DNA from 3 places in the Paenibacillus sp. A3M_27_13 genome. Region 1 is predicted to be linked to each of the others. Evidence: riboswitches for the same ligand, from Rfam matches in the RefSeq annotation. Region 1 holds a riboswitch; each other region holds the start of a gene.
What was found. Region 1 has a riboswitch for thiamine pyrophosphate ahead of thiC (phosphomethylpyrimidine synthase ThiC). Riboswitches for the same ligand answer to the same signal wherever they lie in the genome.
Positions count from the first base shown of each region.

Region 1 (4,692 bases):
AATTTCCTCCAGCACACGTAAGGGCAGGAAAGACCCATAAGTACTCAGCATCGTTTTTTTACCTCCCGTATCCTACTATGGCTATCCGGCGGATCTGGCAGATCTGCCCTGGATGCATACGTACCCAGTATATTCGCTGTCTCATCAGGAATATGTCTATGAACTCCCTTAATCCGGTCACATCTGTTACGTAAAACAATGAATACCCATGGAAAACGAAAAAGAAGCCCAGCTACGGCACGGGTTAAGTGTCCATAGGCAGGCTTCTTCCAGGCGAAGAATAGAATACAGTTCTTCGAAAAATTTACTTCGTAGTCGTTTGTTTGTGGGCATCAGCGATGGTTTTCTTGTCCTCCAGCTCCTGTACACTGCTTAGAAACGTCGATACCCGTCGCAAATATTCACGAGGGTGCTCTCTGAAAATAAGCTCATGTATCCCGTTTTTAACAATCCATACACTGGAAAGCGGGTTGGTTTGATTGGCAGCGAGCTTTTCCGCAATAGGATAAGGAGCTTTTTCATCCTGTGTACCATGCACAAACATGATCGGGAACGGATAGTTTTCCTTTTTAACTTCCTGATATGGAATTTGATGCAAGCTGGTTCCGTTCAAGACTGGAAACAGCAACTCCAGAATTTCCAAAGACGGATGTCTTGGCAGATTAATTTGATTGTGAATGTTATGGTACAGCGTATCTGGCTCCAGCAGGAAGGTGCTGTCCAAAATCATTGCGTCCACATCCTTGGTTTGCAAGCCCGCCTGAAGAGCGGTTCCTGCCCCCATGGAGAAGCCCCATACGATAATCTCCGACGAGCCGCGTTGCTTCGCAAGCTGAATTGCTCCGAGGAGCTGTTGGGATTCTGCTTTGCCTCCGGTTGCGACTGCTTTGCTGTTTTGTGACGCAAATCCATAATCGAACATGACCACATTAAAGTTCAAACTGTGGGCATAATGCGCCAGATCATACATGGGAATCCAGCTTTCTTCGCGGTTAGCCCCATAGCCATGACTGAAAATAATCGTTTTCCGCGATTGGTCCGCCGGGATATACCAGCCTTGTACCATGCGGCTACCATCCTTGGCAGGGAAGCTGACTTCCTCATAAGGCATGCTTTTAGCCTGCATCGGATTAGAGTACAGTGGTGCAACGGTGGGATTCGTAAGTACCCATGCGATGTAAGCATGCAAGGCAATAAAACAAAACAACAGAAAAAAGACGACCGACAGCAGCAGAGCAATCACAACGTGCTTGAACCGCAGCAGACGGGGATTAAAGAGTGGGGTGGACGGCTCCTGAACAGCGGTCTGTAGCTGAGCGTTGCGCTGGGATGTCGAAATCATGTAAGAGCCTCCTTATATAAAATTGATCTTCGTTTCATAGAATTTAGGTATAATTCCACTTGAAAATAGTAGTGTAGATCCGTATAGATACCTATTATCGTATGATGGGGATTATCCAAAGTCAACGCCTGAACCGGAAAAGTAAAAATGATGCAAAGAATTGTCGATGTTTGTTCTCGTTCTGTAATATGGTTGTCACAAAAACATCGGTTTACAGTAGCCGCGACTATTCTATATAATTTATGTAACCATGTTTCATAGTGTGAAACGAATATGGATACAAGAGGAGCGGTTCACGATGGAAGACCGTAAATTAACCGTTCGCGCTGTAGAGCGTGCACTTGATATACTGCTGTGTTTTACCGCAGATTCGGATCTTGGCCTGACGGAGATTGCCTCCAAAATTGGTCTACATAAAAGCACGGTTCATCGGCTGCTGACTACGTTGGAGGATCGGGGCTTTGTCGTTCGGAATGCCGAAACGGAAAAATATCGACTTGGCTTCCGCATTTGGGAGCTATCCACGCACTTGTCCCAAAGCGACGAGCCGGCGGTGTTGTTACAGCCTGCAATGGAAGGACTACGTGATCGTCTGGGCGAGACGGTCAGCTTGTACTTACGGGACGGCAGCATGCGTATTCGCATACAAGCCGTGCAGAGCAATCAGGCGATCCGCAGGGTTGCGCCTGTAGGTGCGCGTATGCCGCTGGCTGTAGGGGCCTCCAGCAAAGTGCTGGCAGCCTTTATGCCGCCGCAGGAGCTGGAAGCCCTGCTAAGCGGGGATGAATGGCCGTCCTCAGTAGACCCGGAGGTCTATAAAGCCCAGCTGCAGGACATTCGCGAGAAGGGCTATGCGACCAGCTATGAAGAACGGGAGCCAGGGGCTGCTGCTGTGGCTGCCCCAATTGTAAACCGGAAGGGACAGGTCACTGCGGCTTTATCTGTATCCGGTCCGGTCAGTCGGCTTGCACCCGAGACGCTACATGACTTTGCTCCGATTTTGATTGAAGCGGCGAAGGAAATGGGGCTTATGCTTCCGTAACAAGAATGAACACAGTTGAAGCAAGCAGAGTGATTTGATGGGGAGCGTCTCCTTGGTAAAGGGAACCTAGAAGGGTTGCCAAAGCCATAAATTTAAAGTAGTCTGGTAAGGATGGCGGGATATCTGTTATAGCCGCCTCATGTGAATAGAAGTATCACAGTTACTGGGGGAGCCTGTAATGCCGGGCTGAGATGGAATCGTGCAAGATTCCGGACCCTTTGCACCTGATCTGGATCATACCAGCGTAGGGAAGTAATCGGCCATTGAAATGTATACGCGGCTGCTGTCTACGGTGACGCATTGGAATAGGATTATTCCACATGCGTACTGTCTGGATAGCTGCCTCGTTAGATTAGCCGGTTCCCTGGGGAACCGGCTTTTTTGCATAGATCAGCGCCACCCTGGGAATGGTTCCGGATCGGTGTGTCATTTCATCGAAACGGGAGGAATGGACAATGAAGCCGACAGAAGTAGAAGGAACAAAAGGAACAGAATTGAAATCAACAGAAGTAAGATTGGTAGGAACAAAAGAAGTTGAGGTAGAGAAGACAAACGGGGAGCAAGCCAGAGGGGTAACGCCCTTTCCAGGGAGCCGTAAGGTATATATTCAAGGCTCACGGCCGGACATTGCCGTGCCAGAGCGCGAAATTGCTCTTCATCCTACACATACGCCGCAGGGCACGGAGCATCATGAGCCATTGCGTGTGTACGATACGAGCGGTCCCATGACCGACGAAGCCTATCAGGTCGATATCCGTCAGGGCCTGCCTCCATTACGGCGAGCTTGGGCCCTGGAACGGGGCGATGTGGAGGCTTACGAGGGACGCGCCGTCAAACCGGAGGATAATGGACTGAAACCTGGCTCCAAACGGGAGACAGTTGAATTTCCCGGCGTGACCAACCGTCCGCTTCGTGCTTCGCAAGGTCGTACAGTGACGCAAATGCATTATGCGCGGCAAGGGATCATTACGCCCGAAATGGAATTTGCGGCGATCCGCGAAGGGGTGGAGCCTGAGTTTGTACGGCAGGAGTTGGCGGCTGGACGAGCCATTTTGCCTTCGAATATCAATCACCCGGAAAGTGAGCCAATGGTCATTGGGCGTCATTTTCACGTGAAGATCAATGCGAACATTGGTAATTCTGCGGTTACCTCCTCCATCGAGGAGGAAGTGGAGAAAATGACCTGGGCTGTGCGTTGGGGCTCGGATACAGTTATGGACCTGTCCACAGGCCGTAATATCCATACAACACGTGAATGGATCATTCGGAATTCTCCTGTACCGATTGGGACTGTACCGCTGTATCAGGCACTTGAAAAGGTGAACGGCGAAGCAGAAGCGCTGACGTGGGAGCTGTATCGCGATACGCTGATTGAGCAGGCGGAGCAGGGAGTGGACTATTTTACAATTCATGCGGGTGTATTGCTGCGGTATATACCGATGACGGCGAATAGAATGACGGGAATTGTATCCCGTGGTGGGTCGATCATGGCAGCCTGGTGCCTTGCGCACCATCAGGAGAATTTTTTGTATACGCATTTTGAAGAAATCTGCGAAATTATGAAAGCTTATGATGTGGCCTTTTCTCTCGGAGATGGTCTACGTCCGGGTAGCATCTATGATGCGAATGATGAAGCACAGTTTGCAGAGCTGGAAACGTTGGGCGAGCTAACGCAAATCGCCTGGAAGCATGATGTTCAGGTCATGATTGAAGGGCCAGGACATGTCCCTATGCATAAAATCAAAGAGAATGTGGATTTACAAATGGAGATTTGTAAGGAAGCTCCTTTCTATACCTTGGGGCCACTCACGACGGATATTGCCCCCGGATATGATCATATTACCTCAGCCATCGGGGCGGCGATGATCGGTTGGTTCGGGACGTCCATGCTGTGCTATGTTACGCCTAAAGAGCATTTGGGTCTGCCGAATAAGGATGATGTCCGCGAGGGTGTCATTACTTACAAAATTGCGGCACATGCTGCCGATCTGGCGAAGGGTCATCCACGGGCACAGCAGCGGGATGATGCTTTGTCCAAGGCACGCTTTGAGTTCCGCTGGCGGGACCAGTTCAATCTGTCGCTTGATCCCGAGCGGGCCTTGTCCTACCATGATGAAACGCTACCGGCAGAGGGCGCCAAGGAAGCACATTTTTGCTCGATGTGTGGTCCCAAATTTTGTAGTATGCGCATCACGCAGGACATTCGCGCTTATGCAGCGGATAAGGGGCTGAACACTCAAGAAGCAGTAGCTGCCGGGATGCGTGAGAAGGCAGAGCAGTATCGGGATGGCGGTCAGTAAAACGAACG
Region 1 covers NZ_JANAVE010000012.1:39,202-43,893, reverse strand. Annotated here, with positions in the region: gene NLX82_RS25575 (Fe-Mn family superoxide dismutase) at 1-51, opposite strand, end outside; gene NLX82_RS25570 (alpha/beta hydrolase) at 305-1,342, opposite strand; gene NLX82_RS25565 (IclR family transcriptional regulator) at 1,641-2,384, shown strand; TPP riboswitch at 2,540-2,652, shown strand; gene thiC (phosphomethylpyrimidine synthase ThiC) at 2,840-4,684, shown strand.

Region 2 (4,692 bases), on a different contig from region 1:
AGCACGACAATAATGTCAGCACCTTCCGTCTTCATTTGAGGAATAAACTTTTTCGCCGTTTCCACAATATCCTTCGTAACGACTTTATCCTTCAAATTGGCTTCATCCCACTGCATAATTTGTGGTGTGACCAAACCGATGACGCCCACTCTAAGGATGTGCTCTTGGCCCTTCTCGTCCGTTACCGTTTTATCAAGAATTCGATAAGGGGTAAAATAATTTTTAGTAGCTTGCCCCCCCTTGTCAACATAAACATTCGCATTTACGTAAGGAAAATCGGCTCCCTTGAGCGATTTCTCCAGAAAATCGAGACCGTAGTTGAATTCGTGGTTACCCACTGTCGCCGCATCATAGCCCATCAAGTTCATCATCTTGTAGACTGGATGGACACCGCCTTCTTTTTCATAGGTTTTGTTTCTGGCCATATAATCGCCTAATGGATTGCCCTGTAACAAATCACCGTTATCGAACAGCATGCTGTTTCTTGTTTCACTACGCGCCTGTTGGATCAAACCAGCTGTGCTAATCAAGCCATATTCGTTGGTTTCTTTGTCTGAATAGTAATCATAGTTCATCAGCGACGCATGAATATCCGTTGTTTCCATGATCCGCAAATTCACCGTAGCGCTATCGCGAGAATCGCTAGCTGCCCAGGATGGAGCGGCCGAAAACACCAGCATGCTACAAGCCACAACTGCTGCTGTAAACCCTTTAAACCAATTTTTACGAAATAACAAAATATACCCCTCCTCATTAAGGTGTATGCCTCATATACATACTTTTGCACATATATGTAAGCCTTGAACCCACCATTTCTATTTTAATCCAACGCCAGATAAAAGAGTAGTCATTTACTTAAATTATTTATGAAAAAATAATTAATTTTCTCAAAAAAATAAAAAGCCAGCAAACCTCCTAAAAAACTCGGAGATTCACCGGCTTATCCATTTATATTCGTATTACTTCTTCCAAACCTGGCGCTCAGATTGCTGACCCACATACTCAATGCGTGTCGGATTCACGTCCAGAATGACATAATCGGGATCATCCGGTCCGGAAAACCATTCCTTCAAGGAATCGTTCCACACTTGTTTGCGCAGCCCCTCATCAGCTGTGATCTGGACGGTAGCCTCCACTTCTACGACTTCCTTCGTACCGCCAACTTCATAACCCAGCAGCAGATAAGCATTCGGATTGTCCTTTAGCTCCTCTACTTTATGCGTTTTGCGATCTGTCGCCAGATGAATGTTCATTCCATCGTTAAAAAGGGCCATATAGCGTACTTTCGGTTTGCCACCCTCTACCGTACCTAACGAGCAAAATTTGTTGTTATCCAAAGCCTTCACAATGGCTTGTTCCAGTTGGTTGCGATCCAATGTTTCCGTTTTACCCACAGTACAACAACTCCTTTTCACGAATTAGAATTCTCTACGGCCACGCCATTGGGCACCAGCCCATCTGAACCTACTTGCGTAGCTGTTCTGAAAATAACATGACCGGATCGAATCGAATTGATTCATGCTCATTTTCAGATCAAAGCTCACAGTAAAAGTGTACCCTGTGGTTCGGCAAATGAACCGTCATCTCTCCCTTCATGCTGGACAGACCCGCATTCAAGGCATATAATCGTCGTAGTAAACCCGAATAAATGAACCCATTAAACCATACAATGCCAGGGGTGCTGGAATCGGCCGGCTGAGAGTGTGTCCCAAGACACTGACCCTTACAACCTGATCTGGGTAATGCCAGCGTAGGAATGCTTAAGCAAGATGTGCCTTTTTTACATAGGACCATCCCTTACTTTGGTATATACAAGCGCAAGCGTCCCGGAAACTCGGGGCGCTTTTTTTGTTGAAGATTAAGTTGTTGGAAAGATCGCATCCGGCAGATGTTATTTTTAGAAAATGGGGAACTTAAGCTGTCTGATTGGACGGATAACGGGTAATTAAAGGAGAGAACACAACGATGAAGCGCATGAAAATATTAAGCCTGGGACTGATCAGTCTGTGGCTCATGGCCCTGACCCTGACCGCTTGCGGTGGAAGTCCCCCCACATCCCAAGAAGCGGCTCCCGCTACCGACACTCAAACGTCTACTCCGGCAAAGGGGCTCAAAGATGTTAAAGTCGTGCTCGACTGGACACCCAATACGAATCATACGGGACTCTATGTCGCTAAGGACAAAGGATTTTACGAAAAAGCGGGTTTGAATGTCCAAATTGTTCAACCTGGTTCAGGCGGAGCTGATCAAATGGTTGCTTCTAATGCTGCACCTTTTGGTATCAGCTACCAAGAAGGCGTCACACAGGCTCGTACGCAAGGCGTGCCGCTTGTATCCATCGCTGCGGTGATTCAGCATAATACCTCAGGCTTCGCAGCCCCGGTAGATCGTGGAATTAAGAGCCCGAAAGATTTTGAAGGTAAAAAATACGGCGGTTGGGGCTCTCCCGTAGAAGAAGCGGTCATGAAATCCATCATGGATTCAGACAAAGGCGATGTGAGCAAAGTGAAGATCATCAACATGGGCAATGCAGACTATTTTACAGCCGTGAAGCGGGATATCGACTTTGCCTGGATTTTCTACGCATGGACCGGAATCGAGGCCCAGCTTCGAGGTGAGCCATTGGATATGCTGTATGTAAAAGATTATTCCAAAAGCCTCGATTACTATACACCTGTAATTGTGAGCAACGAACAGACAATAAAAAATGATCCCGAGCTGGTCAAAGCGTTCATGGACGCTACCGCACAAGGCTATGAATACACTATCGCTCATCCGGAAGAAGCCGCAGACATCTTAAGCAAAGCTGTACCGGAGCTGGATAAAAAACTGGTGCTTGCCAGCCAAAAATGGCTAAGCCCGCGTTATCAGGACGATGCAGCGCAATGGGGTGTGCAAAAAGCGGAGGTATGGCAAAACTATTCGGACTGGATGTACGAACGCAAGCTGCTCAGCAAGCCTTTGGAAGTCGATAAAGCCTTCACAAACGGTTTCCTGCCCAAGCGTTGATCATTTGTTAAAACGCTAAATAAGACTGAACTAGAGAAGTGAACGAGGCGCCACTACGCAGTCGGATGGTGCTTCCCATCGCTGCTGTACCCAGATTTCTTTTATGAATATCCAGAGGTTGAAATCTGGGTACAAAGGCGAACGCTAACGCTTGTACAGCACCATTTCGCCCACTTCGTTCTCGTTCTACTTGGTTTATTCTTTAGTTTTTCATATTATCTAAGCGCTAAGTAGGTGCGCTTGTGTGTTAAAAATGCCACACAAACCAGCTTTAAAAATAGGGTGCTTTTAAGGCGGTTGGCAGCGTAGTGGTTCATTTGAATCTGGAGAAGCGAAGCGATCGTAAGATCAAATGAAACGCGAAGCGGTCTCCCCGCCTTAAACCAATTTATTTTCCTATAACTTAAACAATAAAGGACAGGTGAATTTGCATGGCTAACACACTGCTCAGTATTCAAGTAATCCCTAAAACTCCTAATAACGAGGACTCTTACACGTATGTAGATAAGGCGATCGAGGTCATTCAGCGCTCCGGTGTCAAACATCAGGTGAATCCATTGGATACGACCATGGAGGGCGAGCTCGACGAGTTGCTGAAAGTGGTTAAAGAAATGCACGAGGCTTTGACGGAAGCGGGCAGTCCCAGCGTCATTTCACAGATCAAAATCGCACATAACCTACAAGGCATCAGCATGAACAAGCTGACCGAGAAATATCGCCCATGAATCCGAAAGGCAAGAACGCATCCTGGTGGAAAAGCGTATGGCCGCCCTTTGTGGCGGTCCTCTTCTTTTTAGCGGCCTGGCAGGGGGCGGTTTCCTATTTGCATGTTGAATCCTGGCTGCTGCCTGCTCCATCCCTCATCGTACAAGAGGGCATGGCCCAGACGGCGCTGCTTGGTGCCCATACATGGGCTACGATTCGTCTGACACTTGCGGGATTCGCGATAGGGACAGCAACGGGACTGTTGATCGCCATCGTTCTTCATACAATCCCTTTTCTCAAATCCGCCCTGTATCCGCTGCTTATTCTGAGCCAAAACATTCCAATCATCGCCCTGGGACCGCTGCTCATGGTGTGGTTTGGTTTTGGCGTGCTGCCCAAGCTGATGGTCATTACCCTAGTATGCTTTTTCCCCGTGGCTGTAGCGGCCATGGACGGGCTGACTCGAACAGACCGTACGATGATGAACTATATGCGGATGTCGGGTGCAAGCCGCATGGCTATTTTTATGAAGCTGGAGCTGCCACATTCCCTGCCGCAAGTCTTTTCTGGCGTTAAAATTGCTGCTACCTATAGTGTGATGGGTGCGATCATTGCGGAATGGATCGGAGCTAGTGAAGGAATTGGATATTATATGCTGCTGCAAAAATCGGCCTATCGCACGGACCTCATTTTTGCCGCCATCGGCATTATTGTTGCACTCAGCTTACTCATGTTTGTGGTTATTTTACTACTGGAGAAATGGCTGGTTCGCTGGAAACCCGATCGAGAGTAGCTTCCTCCTTGAATTACATACAGCAAAGAAAGGACGTGGCGCGTATGAGTCTGCATCCGACTGACTTATCATCATACAACGTGGCTAATGAACAACGAACCGGGGAACAGCAGAGTCCTTCAACCGCTCCTCCTGCTTTGGAATTGGACGGGATCAGCCTCGCCTTCCGCGAAAAGCGAAGCCTA
Region 2 covers NZ_JANAVE010000005.1:53,368-58,059, reverse strand. Annotated here, with positions in the region: gene NLX82_RS18255 (bifunctional 2',3'-cyclic-nucleotide 2'-phosphodiesterase/3'-nucleotidase) at 1-737, opposite strand, end outside; gene NLX82_RS18250 (pyridoxamine 5'-phosphate oxidase family protein) at 960-1,394, opposite strand; TPP riboswitch at 1,665-1,774, shown strand; gene NLX82_RS18245 (ABC transporter substrate-binding protein) at 1,966-3,009, shown strand; gene NLX82_RS18240 (MTH1187 family thiamine-binding protein) at 3,441-3,734, shown strand; gene NLX82_RS18235 (ABC transporter permease) at 3,731-4,507, shown strand; gene NLX82_RS18230 (ABC transporter ATP-binding protein) at 4,552-4,692, shown strand, end outside.
Region 2: another riboswitch for thiamine pyrophosphate. It lies ahead of NLX82_RS18245 (ABC transporter substrate-binding protein); the one in region 1 lies ahead of thiC (phosphomethylpyrimidine synthase ThiC).

Region 3 (4,692 bases), on a different contig from region 1:
TATGGGGACATGATCCGAGACCGCAGCCTACCCTTGTGAACCAGACGGTGAATATTGATCAGGGTGTGGTATTTGGCGGTATGCTGACCGCTTATCGTTATCCGGAAAAGGAATTTGTCAGCGTTCCGGCACATGAGAATTATGCGAATGATCCCGATAGCCCACTTGTCCGGTGGCAGAGAAAACGGTTTTCCCCGCCGAATTTACGCAAGCTAATCGCTGGTTACAGTGTGCTGACGGAATCGTATGGCGAAGTGCGCGTACAAGGAGAATGGATCAAATCCGCTATAGATACCGTGTCACATGTGACGGTACCCATGGAGGAGCTGGTGTATATTCCACCGACGATGAGCCCTGCTCCAGCGGTGTCTGCAGAGGAAGGATATCTGGAGCATCCACGTGAGGCGCTGGCTTATTATCGCGGGCAAGGAGTACAAACGATGGTGGCCGAGAAAAAACATATGGGTAGCCGGGCTATTTTGCTATTATTCAAAAACGAACAGGCCGCTGTTCAATATGTAGGCTACCCGACATTGGGCACGATCTATAGTCGGAGTGGGAGAGCTTTCTTTGAACAAAGCCTTGGGAAGCAAGTGATGGAGAAGCTGAATGTGGATTTACGGACTGCTGGATATTTTGAACGGAACCAGACGGATTTTGTATTGCTGGATGCGGAAATTGTACCGTGGAATCTCAAGGCTCGGGAACTGATTGCTGCACAGTATGCGCATGTGGGGGAGGCAGCTCTGTTGGATCGCAGTAAGCTGGTAGACAAGCTGAAGCAGGCGAAGGTTGCAGGTCGAGAGGTTGGAGACTGGTTGGAGGAAATGGAACAGAAGTACGCGAATGCCGTAACGTTTCAAGAGGCTTTTCAAAAATATTGCTGGGATGTGGACGGTCTGGATGAAATTCGTATTGCACCGTTCCATACGCTGGCACACAGCGGAAAGACTTTTTTCGACCATTCTCATATTTGGCATATGGAGCAAAACCGGGAGCTGGCTGGGCTGTCTTCCCTGTTTATGGAGACAGAGTATCGCGTTATCACGGACGAAGCAAGCGAGGAAGAGGTCATTCGCTGGTGGAACGAGATGACAGAGGATGGTCATGAGGGGATTGTGATCAAGCCGGAACGCTTTTTGATGAAAAATCGGGACAAGATGATTCAGCCTGCAATCAAGGTGAGAGGCCGGAAGTATTTGCACATCATTTACGGTATGGATTATCTTGCCCCTGAGAATTTAAAGCGTCTGAAGCAGCGTCGAACGAACAAAAAGGAGCGTCATGCCCTGATGGAAGGAGCGCTTGGTATGGAAGGCGTGGAACGTTTTGTCCGCAAGGATACGGTAGATCGTATTCATGAATGCGTCCTTGCCGCGCTATCTCTGGAATCGGAGCCGATTGATCCGAGATTGTAGTTTGCGAAGGAGGGATTGAGATGGAAAGGGGTACACCGTTAATTGATATTGGCGTGAACTTGATGCACCGTTCGTTTCATGCGGATCGGGAACAGGTGGTAGAGAGAGCCGCAGCTGTAGGGATTTCACCCCTGATTATTACCGGGACCAGTGTCCGTAGCAGTCGAGAGGCTTCTCAGTATGCAGCACGTTATCCGGGCAAGCTGTATGCGACAGCTGGCGTGCATCCCCATGATGCCAAAGACTGCAGCGCAGATACGATCCAGCAGCTCCGCCAGCTGGCGAGTCAGCCGCAGGTCGTATCCATAGGGGAATGCGGATTGGACTATAACCGTGATTTTTCGCCGCGTGATGTGCAGCGCCGATGGTTTGAGGAGCAAATCCAACTGGCGGGTGAGCTTAATATGCCGTTATTTCTTCATGAACGAGATGCACATGAGGATTTTGTTGCTATGCTGCGGGAGTATCAAGGGCTTGTCGATAAAGCAGTGGTGCATTGTTTTACAGGCACGGAACAAGAATTGCATACGTATGTAGAGATGGGACTGTATATCGGGATCACCGGCTGGATTTGCGACGAACGGCGTGGCAAACATCTGCGTGAACTGGTCAGAGATATTCCCTTGGACCGTCTGATGATTGAAACGGATGCACCATTTTTGACCCCGCGTAATTTGCCCGTGAAGCCTAAAGAAGGGCGTAATGAGCCCATGTATCTCGCTCACATTGCTGCTACGGTTGCCGAATGTACAGGCCGAAGCATGATGGAGATCGAAATCGCCACGACGGAGACAGCCAAACGTTTCTTCGGATTATAGGATTGTCAAAGCCATAGATGTGGTATATATTATAGTGAATTAAAAAAGCATTGTCGGGAGCTTGAGAAAGTCAGGCTGAGAGGGTGGCCCTTGCCACTGACCGTGAAATCTGATCTGGGTAATGCCAGCGTAGAGAAACCAAGAACACTATACAGGAATGCCGCTTGTTTCGCGGTTGTCGATAGATACAATGTATGTCCTAGCATTTTACCTTGACCCTGACTTTGGCTTGGTATCAGTGTAGTAGCTTAGACTACTGGTTATATAAGGCATATCGACGAATGATGTTTTGTATGGTGCTTCACCTTTTACTGCGCATAAAGCTTGCCTGGAGATTCAGCTCCAGACAAGCTTTTTTTTATGGCCAAGAGGCCAATTATAAGGATAAGGGGAGCACGCAATAATGAATACTGCTGTAAGAGCGTCCAAAGGGTTGAAGCTGACTGATATTTTGGTCACGATTGTGATCGCTGTTGTGTTCGGGTTAGTCTACAAAATATGGGGACCTGCCTATGATTTGATGAAACCATTCGGTTTACACGCCGAGCAACTGATGTATGGCATGTGGTTTATGGCAGGCACGTTTGCTTATCTCATCATTCGCAAGCCGGGTGTTGCAATTTTGGCAGAGGTGGCAGCGGCAACGGTCAGTGCTTTTTTGGGAAGCGAATGGGGGATGTCCACTTTGTACTATGGCCTGCTGCAAGGCTTGGGAGCGGAGCTATTTTTTGCGGCTTTTCTGTATCGGAACGCAAACCTGTGGGTTGCTTCGCTAGCTGCGGCTGGGGCGGCTGTCGCTTCTCTAATTTTAGACTTCAGCTACGGGTATATTGATCAGCTTTCGACCTGGAACTATGTTTTGTATATTGGTTTTCGCATGATTGGCAGCATTGTGATTGCCGGGGTATTCGCGTTCTATCTGGCCAGGGCATTGGAGGTAACCGGAGTCACGCGAAGTTTGAGACCCGCAACGGAACAAGATTATAAGGGGCTGGATTGATGAGCCAGGCAACCGAAGATGTAGTGGCTTCGATCACCCGTCTTCGGTTGAAATTTCCCGGTGAGCAGGAGCTGCTTTTTCACAATATGTCTTTGTCTGTCCGCAAGGGGGAAAAGCTGCTGCTGCTGGGACCGAGTGGATGCGGTAAATCAACGCTGCTCCAAGTGTTAAGCGGTCTGATTCCACGCACGATAGAAGTGCCTATGAAATGCGATGCTGCTGTAATCCCAAGTGTCTCAGGTATTGTATTTCAAGATCCTGATACGCAGTTTTGTATGTCATATGCAGACGAGGAACTGGCTTTTGTGTTGGAAAATAATCAGGTTCCTCGTGAGCAGATGCGATCCCGTATTCGCGAGCTGCTGATACAGGTTGGTCTATCAACGGATGATATACACATGCCCATTGGCAGCATGTCACAGGGAATGAAACAGCGGCTGGCGATTGCGTCTGTGCTGGCTATGGAGCCAGAAGTGCTTTTTCTGGATGAGCCCACGGCTTTGTTGGACGAGGAAGGCACTACACAGGTGTGGGATACCATTCGAAACATTTCGGTAGACCAGACACTGGTGATCGTGGAGCATAAAATTAATGAAATTGTCCATGATGTGGACCGGATTGTGGTGCTTTCTGCTCAAGGGGAGATCATTGCGGATGGAAGGGCGGAAGAAGTATTTCATGGGCAGCGGCAGGCATTGTCCGAGTATGGCGTGTGGTACCCGGGAGTATGGAATGAATCGTCTTCGCCGCGTTGGAGTGAATCAGTGACACAGCAGAATGGTACGGGGAATGGTACAGGGATTGGTTTGCTGGAGCTGGAACATTTTAGTGGCCTCCGCGGTTTAAGTTCAGTGATTTATGTGGAGCATGCGCAGGTGAAGCCTGGCGACTGGATTGGCGTGGTCGGTGAAAACGGGGCTGGCAAAAGCTCACTGCTGCTCTCCATGATGCGCTTACTTCGCACACAGGGACGTTATAGCGTGCGCGGAATTGAGGCAGGCAGTACGGAACAACTGGCAGAGCGTATCGGGTTCGCGTTTCAAAATCCCGAGCTGCAATTCGTAGCACACACCGTACGAAAGGAACTAGAGTATTCGTTACCCAAGAGCTTGTTCACCGTTGAACAGTGCCGGGAACGGGTCGATCGGATGCTCGTACAGTTCGGACTGGAGCGGCTGGACGAGCGTCATCCGTATCAGCTTTCATTGGGCCAAAAAAGGCGGTTGAGTATTGCTACGGCTATGATCCGTGAGCCGGAAGTGCTGCTGCTGGATGAACCGACTTTTGGGCAGGATGCGCGTAATACCTTTGTCATGCTGGATATGTTGGAGCAGCTGAGAGCGGCAGGCACGGCCATTGTGATGGTCACGCATGACCCGGAAATTGTCCATCGATATTGTACCGATATATGGCGGATTCAGAAAGGGGAACTCCAGTATGAACCTGTCCTTTCCCC
Region 3 covers NZ_JANAVE010000008.1:151,123-155,814, forward strand. Annotated here, with positions in the region: gene NLX82_RS22355 (polynucleotide kinase-phosphatase) at 1-1,418, shown strand, start outside; gene NLX82_RS22360 (TatD family hydrolase) at 1,439-2,236, shown strand; TPP riboswitch at 2,281-2,390, shown strand; gene NLX82_RS22365 (ECF transporter S component) at 2,640-3,236, shown strand; gene NLX82_RS22370 (ABC transporter ATP-binding protein) at 3,236-4,692, shown strand, end outside; gene NLX82_RS22375 (energy-coupling factor transporter transmembrane component T family protein) at 4,674-4,692, shown strand, end outside.
Region 3: another riboswitch for thiamine pyrophosphate. It lies ahead of NLX82_RS22365 (ECF transporter S component); the one in region 1 lies ahead of thiC (phosphomethylpyrimidine synthase ThiC).